Regions from separate parts of the Pseudoalteromonas qingdaonensis genome, predicted to be linked through region 1. Evidence: predicted binding sites of a transcription regulator. Region 1 holds the regulator's gene; the other holds the start of a gene.
The links. Region 1 encodes sigma-54, which starts transcription at its own class of promoters, with help from an activator protein. Its sites were predicted from a motif close to GTTGGCACGNNNNTNGNNT; they were not measured.

Region 1 (8,099 bases):
TTTGATTCGGAAGGGGTAAAAACTCAGGACCGTGAAATTATTCACAGCGGTGAGCTAAAAACCTATCTTCTGGCCAGCTATGCGGCGCGCAAAATGGGCATGACGGCAACAGGTCACGCCGGTGGCATTCATAACTGGCTGGTGGAACAAACGCACCAGGATTTAAAGGCGCTACTGAAGCAGATGGGTCGTGGTTTATTGGTGACCGAGCTGATGGGCCAAGGTGTTAATACAGTGACAGGTGATTACTCCCGCGGTGCCGCTGGTTTCTGGGTTGAAAATGGTGAAATTCAGTATCCGGTGAGTGAAATTACCATAGCCGGTAACCTGAAAGACATGTTTAAGGGCATAGTCGGCATAGGTGGTGACATCGACCCGCGCGGTGGTGTGCTTACCGGCTCAGTGTTGATTGAGCAAATGCAGATAGCCGGCGAGTAATCCTCGTTGCTGTAGCAAATAATTGCAAAGCGCCTGATGGGCGCTTTTTTTCATTTTGTGCTTTACCTTAACTTAAGTTGAGGTTTTAAAGTCTTTCCTAAATTAAAAAATGAAAACTAAATTAGGAGAGAGTGATGCACTTAGAGCATGTGAATTTAGTGGTCACGGATATCAATGATTCGCTGCGTTTTTATCGCGCCGCCTTCCCGCACTGGCAGGTACGCAGCAAGGGCGAAGGTACCTGGTCCGGTAAACCGCGCAATTGGCTGCACTTTGGCGATGACTACCACTACATTGCCCTGAACGATAACGGCGAGGGTGAAAATCGTGACTTGGAAGGACATCAACCCGGCTTGGCGCATTTCGCCTATGTCACTCAGGATATCGATGGGGTGATAGAGCCTTGCAGCATGCGGGGTTCGCTATAGCTAAAGATGGGATAGATAATCCCTATCGTCGCAATGTCTATTTTATCGACCCTGCGGGTTTTGAGGTGGAGTTTGTGCAATACCTGACGGATATTCCTGAGCTGCGTAATAATGAATTTTGACTGTGCCTTTTCATATTTAGAACTTGTCGTGGTGACGACGGCACCTTAGGGGTGGTTTACGCCAACCACCCCTAAGAACCCCAAGGCGCCCCAACATTGCACTTTTTCCTCAGCGCGTTACGAGAAATGAAGGTAACCCACATGCACAGTGCGGTCCCCCTCCTCGCAGAGCTCGTCGCCTTCAAGCGGCAGGAGTGAAATTGTTCACTCCTGTATTTCCGCTTTCAGCCATGTCCCGAGCATGTTTTCGCCAGCGTCGTGCTGGCGATTACGCTTCTCGTAACGCGTTTCGGGTACAATGTAAGGGGATCAGGCTGATACACTGGTGTTTACTTTTAGTCCAGCTTTTTCTGTGGGGGTTGGTGCTCTGCGCCGACATGGTGCCAGACGATTCCCCTTTCGTCGGCCTTTTTCGGCAATATGCTCCTGCATTGCTCTACTACCGCCATCCATGGCGGCAAAGACCGACTTACAAGCATGGCGGTAAAGGCCGAGCGGCTAGATCAAGAACCAGGTAGCGGTGCCGAGGAAGGCGAAGATACCGACTATATCTGTGACCGTGGTAAGAACTACATTGCCGGCCAGGGCCGGGTCTATATCCATGCGTTTTAACACTAATGGGATCACTGCACCGGCGATACCGGCGGCCAATAGGTTCATAAACATGGCAAAGGCGATCACCAGGCCTATGGTGAGATCCCATTTCCACAGGGCAATGGCGCTGCCTATAAGTATCGCCCACAGTACGCCGTTCAAGGCACCGATGGCCAGCTCCTTGGTCAGTAGGAACTTTTGGTTGGTCTCATTGATATGGCCTAATGCCAGTCCACGAATAACCAAGGTCAGAGTTTGCGAGCCGGCAACGCCACCCATGGACGGCACTATGCCATTAAGTACGGCTAAGAAGGGTAAAATACCCAGGGTGGTTTCGAAAAAGCTGGCAACAAAGGCTGCCAACATGGCGGTAAGCAGGTTTACACCCAGCCAGATCGAGCGTCGCTTGGTACTTTTCACAACCGGCGCAAAGGTATCTTCTTCATCGTCAAGACCGGCCAGGCTTAACATGCTGTGCTCGGCACTTTCACGGATAACGTCAACGATATCATCAATGGTGATACGACCGAGCAGATGGGCCTGATCATCCACTACTGGGGCTGAGATCCAGTTATGACGTTCGAACAGCTGTGCTACTTCTGACTCGTCCATGCTAATGGGAATGACTTCGCATTCTTCGTCCATTACCTCACGCACTATGGCGTCAGGCATATTGGTTAGCAAGGCGGTCAGTGGCAATGAGCCCAAAAAGCAGTTGTCTTTATCGACCACATAGAGCTCATCCGTGCCCTCGGGCAGCTCGCCTTTTAGGCGCAGGTAACGCAATACGACATCGATGGAAACGTCGGGGCGAATGGTCACGGTATCCGTGTTCATCAAGGCCCCGGCCGAGCGCTCCTGATAAGACAGCGCCGTGGTTGCCCTGTCTCTATCTTGGCTGTCCATCGCCTCGATTACGTCTTTATAAACGGGCTCCGGCAGGCTTCGTAGTACTTCACCGAGATCATCGTCGTCCATGTCCTCGGTCGCCGCGGCAATATGCTCCGGCTCCATGCGCGCAATAATGCTAAGACGTACGTCTTCAGACAGCTCTTCGAGTACGTCACCCTGAACGTCGGGATCGACTAAGGCCCAAAGCTTGGAGCGGGTTTTATGCGGCGATGATTCGAGTAAAAGGGCGGTGTCGCAGGGCGCTGTTTTTGCTAGAAGCCGACGTACATGAACAAATTGGCCGCTATTGAGTGCTTCAGTGATCTCTTGAAGTGGTTGCAGCGGATTTTCTTGTTCATAGGCTTCAGGCATAGGCATCCCTTGTCGATAAAAATGGAAGAAACGCACTGATAAGCGAGCACTTACAAGCGCTTAGTAAGTTTACCTTAACTCAGACTAAGATACCAAAGGTAAATGAGGGGTTATTCTTGTTCGTGAAACTTTTCTGCGATTAACTTCCCAATGGCGGCGAGCGCACCTTCTTCGTCGCTGCCCTCGCACACCACTTTGACTTCTTTACCTTGGCCGCTTTCGAGCAAGAGTAAGGCGAGGACGCTGTCGGCCTCGGCGCTTTTCTCCCCCTGGTACAGGGTGATCTTAGCATCAAAGTTCATTGCCAATTGTGCCAGCTGTGAGGCGGCACGGGCGTGCAACCCCAGCTTGTTTTGAATAACAAAGGTGGCTTCCATCAAGTCTAACCCTCCTGCTCGCGGTGGCGAATTTTCACGTTAGGGTGGGTGTCCATAAAGCGCTCGCCCAGAGTTTGCGCCAGATACACGGAGCGGTGCTGACCACCGGTGCAGCCTATGGCTATGGTCAGATAGCTGCGATTATTGCGCTCTAAGTGTGGCAACCAGGTTTGCATAAAGGTTTGAATTTGCCAGGTAAATTTTTGTACTATGCCTTGACTGGCAAGATAGTCTTTGACCGGTTGGTCGAGGCCGGTTAAGGGCTTAAGCTCCGGCTCCCAATGTGGGTTAGGTAAAAAGCGGGCATCGAATACATAGTCGGCATTTTTTGGTATGCCGTGTTTAAAACCAAAAGACTCGAAGGTAATAAGCAGTTGCTTGTCTTTTTTACCCAATACCTTTTCACGTATCGTCTCGGCCAACTGGTGCACACTTAACTCACTGGTGTCTATGATAAAGTTGGCATGAGTGATCAATACATCCAGTAGTTTTTTTTCTTCGCGTATGGCCAAGTCCAGGGGCAGGTTTTGCATCGACAAGGGGTGCAGGCGCCGGGTTTCCGAGAAACGTTTGATCAGGGTCTGCTCGTCACTGTCTAGGTAAAAGAGTGTCGGTTGTGAAAACTCTGGTAGGTAACCGAGTAAATCGCTGAATTCTTGTTCTTCTTTAGGAAGGTTGCGAACGTCGATACTGACGGCAATTTTATCGTAATTGTCGGACACGCTGCGCACTAGGGAGGGCAATAGGTTGACTGGGATATTATCGACACAGTAGTAGCCGAGATCTTCAAGTACATGCAGGGCGACGGATTTACCCGAACCGGAGCGCCCACTGACAATAATTAAATCCACTTATCCACTCCTTGCCGAGCCAGATGCTGGCATTAAAGTTAAACACTCGAACTTATCAATCGGGCTTTTCAGCCGTACATTCAGCCGAACTTTCCGTGTCGCGCCTTATACAACCATTAACTGGTACAGTTCCTGGTCGCTGGTGACCGATCTTAGCTGCTTACATAATTGTTTATCTTTAAGTTTATCAGCAATTTTCGCCAAGGTCTTGAGATGTTGTTCGCATTGATCGCCTGGTACAAGCAGCGCCACAAAAATATCCACGGGGCGATTGTCGATGGCGTCAAAATTGATTGCTTCACGACTGGTGACAATAATGGCTAGGGTGTTCTCTATGCCTTCAAGGCGACCGTGTGGAATAGCCACCCCTTTTCCTATGCCAGTGCTGCCAAGCTTTTCACGAGCCAGAAGGGAGTCCAGTATGGCTTGCTCACTGAGGTGGGGGATATGTTGGTGTGCTACCTGAGAGAGGTATTCCAACATTCTTTTTTTGCTATTAAAAAGGACCGCAGCCTTGCTGCAGTCCTTGGAAAAAAGTAAATCTAAGCTCATTTTAATGACGAGACAATTTCTCTTTATGTTTGATTACCTGGCGGTCTAATTTGTCAATTAAGCCATCGATCGCCGCGTACATATCCTGATGCTCTGCGGTGGCAAACAGTTCGCCGCCGTTTACATGAAGAGTTGCTTCTGCTTTTTGGTTCAATTTCTCGATATCGAGAATAACATGCACATTATTAATGTGGTCAAAGTGACGCTCTAATTTGGCAAATTTACTATTTACATAGTTGCGAAGAGAGTCTGTGATTTCTACATGACGACCGGTAAGATTTAATTGCATAAGCATTTTCCTTCTTGTCTAACGTCTATATCAAGCTTTTACGTTGATTTGACGGTGGTATGGCCAACGATTCACGATATTTTGCAATCGTCCGTCGAGCCACTTTGATTCCTTGCTCTGCTAGTATGTCGGTAATCTTGCTATCGCTTAACGGTTTTACAGGATTTTCCGCGGCTACTAGCTTTTTGATCAATGCTCTAATCGCTGTGGATGAGCATTCACCTCCATTCTCGGTATTCACATGGCTGGAGAAAAAGTACTTTAACTCAAAGATCCCACGTGGCGTGTGCATGTATTTTTGTGTGGTAACACGAGAGATAGTCGACTCGTGCATTTCCACCATTTCTGCAACGTCGTTAAGGACCATTGGCTTCATTGCTTCTTCGCCATGTTCAAAGAATGCCTGTTGTTGCTGCACAATGCAATTAGTTACTTTAAGTAAGGTGTCATTGCGTTGCTCCAGGCTCTTTATAAACCATTTTGCCTCTTGCAAGTGAGAGCGAATAAATTGGCTGTCACTTTGTGATTTGCAGTTGCGACCCAGGGATGCGTAGTGATCGTTCACACGTATCTTCGGCATGCTATCGGGGTTTAATTCCACCTTCCAGCGACCCTTGACCTTCTTCACCGATACATCCGGGATCACATACTCCGACTCTTCGCGTACTATGGTCGCGGCGGGCTTGGGATTCAGGCTGTGTATCAGTGTCATCACCTCTTTTAACTGCGCTTCTTTAAGCTTAGTCTTTTTCATTAAGGTGCGGTAGTCACGGTTACCAAGCAAATCAATATAGTTACAAACTACCTCTTTCGTCTCGTTAAGCCAAGGGGTTTGAGATGAAAATTGATTGAGCTGGATCAACAAGCCCTCTTGTAGTGAGCGAGCGCCAATACCTATAGGATCAAACATTTGAACTCGCTTAAGCACGGCCTCTATTTCGTCGAGTTCAATCTCTTCTTCCAGCTCATCATGGTTGATGCTGTCGAGCAAGTCCTCGGTGCTAACGGTAAGTAAGCCGTTGTCGTCGATGGCTTCGATAATCGCGGTGGCAATGGCTTCATCTATGGCGCTAAAAGGGGTGAGGCGTAATTGCCACATCAGGTAGTCGTGCAGGGTTTCCGTGGTTTCGCCTTGATAAATAGACTCATCATCTGGCATGGGCCCAGATGAAGCGACCGGTGCGGCACTGATATACTCGTCCCAGGATACATCCATGGGCAGATCATCGCTGATCGAGTCATTGTTGAGGGCATCGCCGCTTTCAACTTCGTCCTGATTGCTTGTGCTGTTTTGGGTGTCACTATCACTGTCAGCCGCCGAGTTTTTATCGCGCGGCAGGTCGTTATCGCCGTAATGCTCTTCTTCGATTTCGAGCAAGGGGTTGGCATCAAGTGCTTCTTGAATTTCTTGTTGGAGATCCAAAGTACTGAGCTGCAACAGGCGGATAGCCTGCTGCAATTGGGGGGTCATTGTTAATTGCTGGCCTAGGCGCAGCTGTAATGATTGCCTCATGTACTCTAACAATCCTTTTGTAATTAAAGTCTAAACTGCTCACCTAAATATACATCGCGTACGGTTTGATCTGCTAATACCTGTTGGGGAGTTCCTGATGCGATTAGCTCGCCATGGGAGACGATATAGGCAGTTTCACATACATCTAATGTTTCGCGCACATTGTGGTCGGTGATAAGGACGCCGATGCCACGGTTGCGGAGGTGTTCAATGATTTTCTTAATATCTAGCACCGAAATAGGGTCAACACCAGCAAAAGGTTCGTCGAGCAGAATAAATTTCGGGTTAGCGGCTAAGGCGCGAGCAATTTCCACGCGACGACGTTCGCCGCCGGAAAGCGCCATGCCTAAGGAGTCGCGAATATGCTGAATATTAAACTCGTCCAGCAGGCCTTCAAGCTCGCGCTCGCGGCCGCTTTTATCCAGATCCTTACGGGTTTCCAAAATGGCCATCAGGTTCTGATAAACGGTCAATTTACGGAAAATCGAAGACTCTTGCGGCAAATAACCTATGCCTAAACGGGCGCGAGAATGCATGGGCAGCAGGGTGATATCCTGTTCGTCTATGCTGATCACCCCTTTGTCGCTTGGCACCAGGCCAACGATCATATAGAAGGTGGTGGTTTTACCGGCGCCGTTAGGGCCAAGCAGGCCGACTATGCTGCCAGCTTTGACTTCCAGGCCCACATCCTTGACCACTTCACGGCCCTTATAGCTTTTTGCCAGCTTTTGCGCCTTCAGCGTGGTCATGGTTGTTCCTTCTCTTCTTGCTCATCATTTTGCGGTGTGAGCGTGGTTCTTACGCGAGTGCTCGAATCTTTATCTTTTTCGGCACTGATCAGCTGCTTGTTTATATCATAGCTGATTGTCTCGGCGATTATCTGTTGATCGGCCATGGCTATTTTTGCAGTGCCGGAAATCTGCAGCATTTGCGTAGCTACATCGTAGCGGATTTCCTTGGCAGAAGCGGTGATTTGCGTACCATCTTCCATGGTTTCGCTGTAGATGGCTGGGTTGCCGGTGGCAATCAGCAACTGCTTGTTATCACCTAACTCAGGGCGACGGTGGGCCTCAAGGCGATCCGCCTTGATTTCTCGTTGACCATGAACAATGTGTACATTTTTATCAAAAATGGTGATATTTTCTTTGATCAGCGCCTGCTGTTTATCGGCGTCGATCTGTACTTCCGTCACCGTGCTCGGTTGTTCCGCCCAGGCATTTACAGCCCCAATTCCGAACCCCAAACCTATGATTAATGCTTTGAATTTACTGGTCATAATATACCGTTCGCGTATGTTTTATTAGTTCCACTATCTCTGTATTGATATCCGCTTTCAAGCCCTGACCTGTGATCAGGAGATCTGGCCCCCTGAGCTCAACACTTTGCTCCGATTCCATACGTTGGGCACCAATGTCTATTTGGATAGCTGCTGCTTGGACCTTTTCGATCATTGCCCCTGGTATTAAATTGGTGGCGATGACGTTGCTTTCCAAGATCAAAATATTGTTATTGTAGAGTGTCGCTTCATCGGCGGTTACACGCCAGCGTTCACCTTCGTTATAGAGAGTAAATACCGGCTTCTTGAAGTGGGTAAAACCCAGCTCGTCGAAGAGTTCCATATGCTCAGCATAAACTGTGTGGCTTAACGCCCCCTGATCGTTATAGCTGCTTT
Region 2 (8,099 bases), on a different contig from region 1:
TTCATAGCGGCGCGGGTTGTAATAAGATGGCCCCTTAACCAAGGCCACCAGCAAGGCTATCTGGTCAAATTCCAGCTCGTCGATGGGCTTAGAGAAATAAAACTCCGCCGCCAGACCCATGCCATGCACACCCTTAGTGTATGACTGGCCCAGGTACACTTCGTTTAAGTAGGCTTCAAGGATCTCGTCCTTGGTATAGCGGTAATCAAGAATAAGGGCTATCAAGGCCTCGTTGATTTTGCGCACTAGTGAGCGCTCACGAGTCAGGTAGAAGTTCTTTGCCAACTGCTGGGTCAGGGTGCTGCCGCCTTGCACCGTACGGCCGGCGCGAATATTGACGTAAAGAGCCCGCATAATGGACCACAAGGACACCCCATGGTGCTTATAGAAGTCACGGTCTTCCACCACCAGCAAGGTGTCTTTTAGCAAGTCTGGGAATTTATCAAGTGGCACAAATTCACGGTCCTGAGTTTCGTCATTACCAATACGGGCAATTTGCACCGGCTCCAAACGAGCACTTTCAAGACGTTGACCTATATTGTTTTTGACGCTGGCGACCTTGTTGCCGCTAAAGCGCAGCTCAATAATATGCGCATCTTCATTGGCATCGGCAAACTCGAAGGCTCGACGATAAATGCGCAAGCGGGTTTTGCTTTGCTCATATTGGCCGGTGTGATTGAGCTTGGTTACCTGGGTATAGTTAAGGCGCGTAAGCTCCCACTCCACCTCCTCCATAGACAAGTATTGCCCCGGGTAAAAGGTCATGGCGCGGGCATATACCTGAGCCGGCAACTGCCATTTATTGCCCTCAAACTGTCGCGTCACCTTGGCATCAAGGTAGATCATATACAGGGCCACGCTGATCACTGTGACCAAGGCGACTCTCCAGGCTATGGAAAATAATCTCTTACCCAGGCGCCTCATTTTTGACCCAGGTGCGGCCTTAGATTTTCTCTTAGGTTGTTTCTTTGTCGGTGTTTTTTTTGTCGCCATAGGATTGAAAATGCGTGGCTTGAATGAAAAATTGGTGGAAGCTTAACATACTCATAAGCAAAATTAATTGCCAACGAGTATGCCAAGACAAGGTGCGGGTTAAGGCTAGCCGAGACTAGCTTAACTGGTACTGACTTTTATTAACTTATCCAAGCGCGGGGTTGCGCCTGACTAGCTTAGCGAGTTGATACCCATAGAGCGTGTATAACTGCAGGTAAAAAGAATAGGAAGCACAGAATAATATTGATAATTAAGTGCTTACCTACACCGGCCTTAAGAAATACAGCAACCGGCGGCAAAAAGATTGAAAGTATGATCAGCAGTAATTTATTGTCCATGTTTGGAACCTTTTAAAGGAACTTAAAATAAAATTATAGTCATAAAAAACGGCGAGACAAACTCGCCGCGTTAGCCAATATCCTATATTTAACTTGAACGTACCGATACAAACTCGGGATAGGCATCAATACCGCAATCATGTTGATCCATGCCATTGAGCTCTTCTTCCTCCCTGACACGGATCCCCACCGTGCTTTTTAACATTGCCCACACCAAAGAGGATGCAACAAAGATAAAGCCGAAGATACAGAAGATACCGATAAACTGGGTTGTATAGCTGGCCTCACTGTTAGACAGGGGCACCAGCATCAGACCAAGCGCTCCGCACACGCCGTGCACCGAAATAGCCCCCACAGGGTCGTCGATATGCATCTTATCCAAGACCACAATACTGAAGACCACCACCATGCCACCTATGGCACCAAGCAAGAGCGCCAACAAGGGTGATGGCGAGGCCGGATCTGCGGTGATCACCACTAACCCCGCCAGCGCACCATTGAGCACCATGGTCAAATCCGCCTTGCCCCAGTAGGTTTTACATACCAGTAAGGAAGCAATGGCACCGGCCGCCGCTGCAGCATTAGTGTTAAGCATGATTTTGCCCACCGCGGTGGCATTTTCTGCATCACTAATAAGCAGTTGTGAGCCACCGTTAAAGCCAAACCAGCCCATCCACAGGATAAAAGTACCTAAAGTAGCAAGGGGTAAGTTTGAACCGGGAATGGGATAGATTTCACCATGCTTGCCGTATTTACCGCGACGCGCACCCAGCATTAACACCCCGGCCAAGGCTGCAGCGGCACCGGCGCCATGCACTATACCCGAACCGGCAAAGTCGACAAAACCCATTGCCGACAGAAAACCTCCGCCCCAGGTCCAGTAACCCTCAATGGGATAGAGCAGGCCAGTCATAACCACGCAAAAGATCAAAAAAGCCCAGAGTTTCATGCGCTCGGCTACGGCGCCGGAGACAATGGACATGGCTGTGGCCACAAACACCACCTGGAAGAAGAAATCAGACTCCAACGCATGGTCTGCGTCACTGGCCTGAGTGCCAATCAAGGAGCCAAAGCTGGGCACAAAACCGCCCTCGCTGTTGCCTACATACATGATGTTGTAGCCAACCAGCAAAAACATGGTGCAGGCAATGGCATAAAGGGCGACGTTCTTAGTCAGGATCTCTGTGGTGTTTTTCGAGCGCACCAGTCCGGCTTCCAGCATGGCAAAACCCGCCGCCATCCACATAACCAGCACGCCGGAGATCAAAAAGTAAAAGGTGTTCAATGAGAATTGTAATTCAACTATGGTGTTTTCCATGACTGCGCCCCCTAAATCGCTTCTTCATCAAGCTCACCCGTTCGGATGCGCACGATTTGCTCAAGATCGAAAACAAATATCTTGCCGTCGCCTATTTTGCCGCTGTTGGCAACCCGGGTGATCAGCTCTACTACTCGCTCCACATTGTCGCTACGCGTAGCAATCTCGATTTTAATTTTGGGAATAAAGTCCACCCTATACTCGGCACCGCGGTAGAGCTCGGTATGTCCGCGCTGGCGGCCAAAACCCTTCACATCCACTACCGTCATTCCCTCTATTCCCAGCTCCGCTAACGCTTCTCGCACTTCATCGAGCTTAAATGGCTTGATGATGGCAATGATCATTTTCATATGGCCCCCTCGTAGGCAATTCGGTTTATTATTCTTCCTCCATATAAAATCAACCTTTGTGCCAAAACTGTTTTTCCTTAGTTAACAATAGGATATATTTTTGAGCGCATAAAAAACGCACCAACTTGGTGCGCTAAAAGAGGGTTTTAACCAAAGCAGTGCAGACCTGTTAATACAGCGCTGCATCAACTTAAGTCTGGGCTTGTTTAGCACGCTAATTTAAGGCGGGAATTGAATTACATTGCAAGGACAATGGACTCTTTGACTTTGTTATTCACCACAGCTAGGCTGCCACTTTCCCCTGCATTTAGAGACCCAAGTTATGGCAAAAATCATAGTATCCGGTGCCACCGGACTGCTCGGCCGCGCCCTTTTTACACACCTAACTCCCAATCATCAGGTGATAGGCCTGGGCTTTTCCCGCGCGCAGCCGCCCGTAATCAAGGTAGATCTATTTGATAAAGAGGCCATCAGCACCCTGTTCGCAACGCATCAACCGGACTTTTTTATTCATAGCGCCGCCGAGCGCAATCCGGATAAGTTCGATAATGACCCCGAGCAGAGCATCCAATTTAACTGCGCAGTCACCGAGCATATCGCCAAGTGCTGTGCGCAGTTCAATTGCAAGCTGATTTTTATTAGCACTGACTATGTATTCGATGGCCGCAACCCACCCTATGCTGAGGATGCAAAAACAAACCCGCTAAATCTTTACGGTCAATCCAAGGCACGCAGCGAAGCCTTATTACAGGCGCACTACCCGAGCGCGGCCATAGTTCGCATTCCTGTGCTCTATGGTGAGGTTGGTTATCTTGGTGAGTCGGCGGTGACCGTTATTGCTGAGCAGCTGCAAAAAGGCGCCACTCGCTTCGATAACGAATGTCAGCGCTTTCCCACCGACACAGCGGATATCGCCAATGCCTTAGCTGACGCCATAGCCACCTTGGGCGCTGAGCTAGAAGGGATCTATCACCTTAGTGCCAAAGAGCGCTTAACCAAGCTGGATATGGCTAAAGCCATGGCGCCGCTTTTGGGTCTGGACGCGAGCACCCTAAGTGCCGCAGCAACAGATACCATCACCAGCGCTACGCGTCCGCTGGATTGTGCCCTTAAAGACACCCGACTTGGCGCACAGGGAATTGAAATAAAAAGTGATTTTGCTAAGCGCATCGCCGCGGTGCTAACACCCCACTTATCGCAATAACTTGTAGTTTCCAGTGCAAGCTCCTTTAATGGAGCAAAGATAAAAACTAAAAGGTAAATCATGTTTTCAACCCATTTAAAAGCCGTGGCCCTGTCTTTGGCCGTGGTCATCGCCCCATCGGCTCTGGCCGAGGTAGACCAACATAATGCCGCGGCCCATGGTCGCCAAATCGATATCGACAGCAAGGTTATTACCGAGCATAAGGCCCGCATTAACGGCGAGCGTATTTCTTATAGTGCCGAAACCGGCACTCAGCCGGTATGGAATGAGAACGGCGATGCAGTCGCCACCTTGCACTATACCTACTACAAGCGCGGCGGTGTGGATGACGATACCAAGCGCCCGCTGTTGATTTCATTTAACGGTGGCCCGGGCTCAGCCTCGGTCTGGATGCACCTGGCCTACACCGGCCCCAAGGTGCTAAAAATTGACGATGAAGGTTACCCGGTACAGCCTTATGGCGTAAAAGAGAACCCTTATTCTGTCCTGGATGTAGCGGACATTCTTTATGTGAACCCAGTAAATACAGGTTATTCACGTGTGCTGGCCGGTGCCGATGGCAAGCTGCCTAGTCGCGATCAGCAAAAAGACATGTTCTTTGGCGTGAACGCCGACATTAAATACCTGGCCGAATGGGTAAATACCTTTGTCAGTCGCCACAATCGCTGGCGCTCACCTAAGTTTTTAATCGGTGAAAGCTATGGCACCACCCGAGTTGCAGGTCTGGCGCTGGCGCTGCAAAACAGTCAGTGGATGTATCTTAACGGCGTAGTCTTGGTATCGCCTACCGAGATTGGTATCAAGCGTGAAGGCCCGGTAGAAGCGGCCAACCGCCTGCCCTACTTTGCCGCTACCGCCTGGTATCACAAGGCGCTGGACGCCGAGCTACAAGCCCTTGACCTGGACGAGCTATTGCCTCAGGTTGAAGACTTTACCGTTAACGAATTGATCCCAGCCATAGCAAAAGGCGGCTTTATCGGCGCCGAAGAAAAGCAGCGTATTGTTGCGCAAATGGCCCGCTACGCCGGTGTATCGCCGACTTACGTGGAAAACAACAACCTGGATATTCCTACCTCATCATTCTGGAAAGAGTTGCTGCGCAGCCAGGGTAAAACAGTGGGCCGTCTGGACTCACGTTACCTGGGCATAGATAAGCGCAACGCCGGCGACCGCCCGGACTACTGGGCCGAGCTAACCTCTTGGTTGCACTCCTTTACCCCGGCCATCAACTACTATCTGCGTGAAGAGCTTAACTATAAAACCGACGTTAAATACAATATGTTTGGCTCGGTTCACCCTTGGGATCGCAGCAACAACAATACGGGTGAAAACCTGCGTTTAGCCATGGCGCAAAACCCTTATCTGAATGTGCTGGTTCAAGCCGGTTATTTCGACGGTGCCACCAACTATTTCGATGCCAAATACACCATGTGGCAACTTGACCCAAGCGGCAAGATGAAAGAGCGTTTGAGCTTTAAGGGCTACCGCAGTGGCCATATGATGTATCTGCGTCGCGCTGATCTCGAGAGCTCAAACAACGACCTGCGCGACTTTATTATCAATGCCCTACCGGCTGAAGGGGAAGCGGCCAAGTACTAGGGTCTGTTGACCTTTGTTGTTCGTTTCTGCAGCAGTTTGTAGTGTATTTATACAAGGCGGCACATGTGTGGTGTAGTTATTCTACATAAACATGTAACAACACAGTAGAAATGCGCTACAAGCGCTGCCCTACGGGTTCATCTAAACGCATCCTGCTCTGTGTTACTCGCTATGAACATAGGCGAGCAAGACCGAAGCAATGCTTCGCAGCTTAGCGAGGTGAGCGCATGGATGCGCGATGTAACCAAGCTTCATGGATGAATTTGACCACATAAATTAGTGATTATATTCATCAGAATGCGTTTAGATTGAACATAAAGTAAACCGCAAAGATAAACAGACCCTAAGCACCTGAGCTCAGCTAAACCGCAACAACGCCGCGCTTTTTAGTGCGGCGTTTTTTATTGCTTTTATAGCCTCTGCTTGGTTTTTTCTTTTTAAATAAAAGGATTTATACTCAAGCCTAAGTGTAACCGAGTCGCCGCTGGCACTCCCAATGATCACCATAGGAAATATATGAGTGAACAATATCGTCTGCTCTTTGCTCACCTAGATAAAGACCAAAGCATGGAGCAAGCCGCCAAGGCGCTGCAACAAAAACTTAAGTTGGCCGAGCATCAGGTCGAGGCGTTTTTTGCCGGCAAGGCCATTTTTCCTGCCAGTGAAAAGGCCAAGGCGCTTAAACAGGCCAAGGTATTGGCGAGTCTAGGTGTTCAGACCCGATTAAAGGGCATCGTCGTACCCGCGCAAAGTTCACAGCCGGGCGCCAGCGGGGCAGATGAACAAGTGCTTGCAGCCTTAGATTACATCACTAGCAGTTTGATCCGCCTTGAAGAGCGTTTAGACGATATGGATCAACGCTTTAGCGAACAGCTTCTGAGCCAGCAACAAAGCAAGGATAATGATGAACTGGCATTGGATCTCAGCCTGGATGATGAGTTAGAAACGCCGAGCCCGTCCCTGTATCGCCATCCGTTATTAATAATTATCCTGGTACTGATCACATTGCTGCTGGCCATACTAGGTGTGGACTATTTCTATCCCGAACTGTTTAAATTTTAATGTAAGATCACTATGCAATTTAACGAGCAACGTGTTGACATTCGAAAGCAAATGCGAAATTTACGCAAAGAGCTAACTCCAGAAGAGCAAAAAAGTGCCGCAAAAGCGCTGAAGATTAATATTTCTCAAGTTATAAAAGACCCAAAAAACGCTCGAGTAGGCACCTATATAAGCAATGATGGAGAACCTAGCTTAGACTATGTATTTCAATGGCTCTGGCAAAATAAAGCAACCCCGTTCTTGCCCATATTACACCCCTTTACCCAGGTGCATTTACTCTTCCAAAGGTATGAAGAAAATTCACCCATGACCACAAACCGCTATGGTATCTTGGAGCCCGAGTTGAATTGCAGTCATGTAAGCCCCGTTGCGGCGTTGGATTTTATCCTAACCCCCTTGGTGGCTTTTGATAGCCAGGGTAATCGCTTAGGCATGGGTGGTGGATATTACGACCGCACCTTTGCCCAGATACCGCCGGATGCGTCCCATCGCCCTAAATTAATCGGCGTGGCGCACCAATGTCAGCACCTAGATGCGCTGCCGGTGGCCAGTTGGGATGTGCCATTAGATTACATTGTCACCCCAGAGCGAATTTATTGCCCTCACAGGTAGTGGTACAATATGCACAACCTTAGCTATTAACTCATTTGCGAGCACAACATGACTCAAGACGAAATGAAAAAAGCAGCCGCCTGGGCTGCTCTCGATTATGTAAAAAAAGGCACCATAGTTGGTGTTGGCACCGGTTCAACGGTTAATCACTTTATTGATGCCCTGGCAACAATGAAAGACGATATCCGCGGTGCGGTATCAAGTTCGCAAGCTTCGACCGAGCGCCTAAAGGCCCTAGACATCGAAGTATTTGAATTAAATGATATTGATAGCCTAGACATTTATGTTGATGGTGCCGATGAAATCAATGCCGACAACGAAATGATCAAAGGCGGTGGCGCCGCGTTAACCCGCGAAAAAATCGTTGCTGCCGTGGCTAAAGAGTTTATTTGTATCGTCGATAGCAGCAAATTGGTCGACACCTTGGGCGATTTTCCACTGCCCGTTGAAGTGATCCCCATGGCTCGCAGCTATGTGGCCCGCGAAATTGTAAAACTTGGCGGTGACCCAGTTTATCGACAAGGCGTTGTGACAGATAACGGCAATGTGATTTTAGATGTGCACAACCTGCAGATCACCGATGCCAAGTCACTGGAACAGACTTTAAATCAGATTGTTGGTGT

Region 2: a site for sigma-54 is predicted at 3,047-3,065, ahead of WCN91_RS00310 (P-II family nitrogen regulator). Genes of this name have one in related genera too.

The regions. Positions count from the first base shown of each region.
Region 1 covers NZ_JBCGCU010000005.1:109,646-117,744, reverse strand. Annotated here, with positions in the region: gene pmbA (metalloprotease PmbA) at 1-438, shown strand, start outside; partial or broken gene WCN91_RS06405 (VOC family protein) at 573-988, shown strand; gene mgtE (magnesium transporter) at 1,487-2,845, opposite strand; gene WCN91_RS06395 (HPr family phosphocarrier protein) at 2,956-3,222, opposite strand; gene rapZ (RNase adapter RapZ) at 3,228-4,073, opposite strand; gene ptsN (PTS IIA-like nitrogen regulatory protein PtsN) at 4,179-4,625, opposite strand; gene hpf (ribosome hibernation promoting factor) at 4,627-4,914, opposite strand; gene WCN91_RS06375 (RNA polymerase factor sigma-54) at 4,940-6,427, opposite strand; gene lptB (LPS export ABC transporter ATP-binding protein) at 6,451-7,176, opposite strand; gene lptA (lipopolysaccharide transport periplasmic protein LptA) at 7,173-7,703, opposite strand; gene lptC (LPS export ABC transporter periplasmic protein LptC) at 7,693-8,099, opposite strand, start outside.
Region 2 covers NZ_JBCGCU010000001.1:63,052-71,150, forward strand. Annotated here, with positions in the region: gene mrcB (penicillin-binding protein 1B) at 1-993, opposite strand, end outside; gene WCN91_RS00300 (YqaE/Pmp3 family membrane protein) at 1,170-1,331, opposite strand; gene WCN91_RS00305 (ammonium transporter) at 1,420-2,649, opposite strand; gene WCN91_RS00310 (P-II family nitrogen regulator) at 2,661-2,999, opposite strand; gene WCN91_RS00315 (dTDP-4-dehydrorhamnose reductase family protein) at 3,322-4,203, shown strand; gene WCN91_RS00320 (S10 family peptidase) at 4,264-5,802, shown strand; gene WCN91_RS00325 (hypothetical protein) at 6,319-6,864, shown strand; gene WCN91_RS00330 (5-formyltetrahydrofolate cyclo-ligase) at 6,877-7,476, shown strand; gene rpiA (ribose-5-phosphate isomerase RpiA) at 7,525-8,099, shown strand, end outside.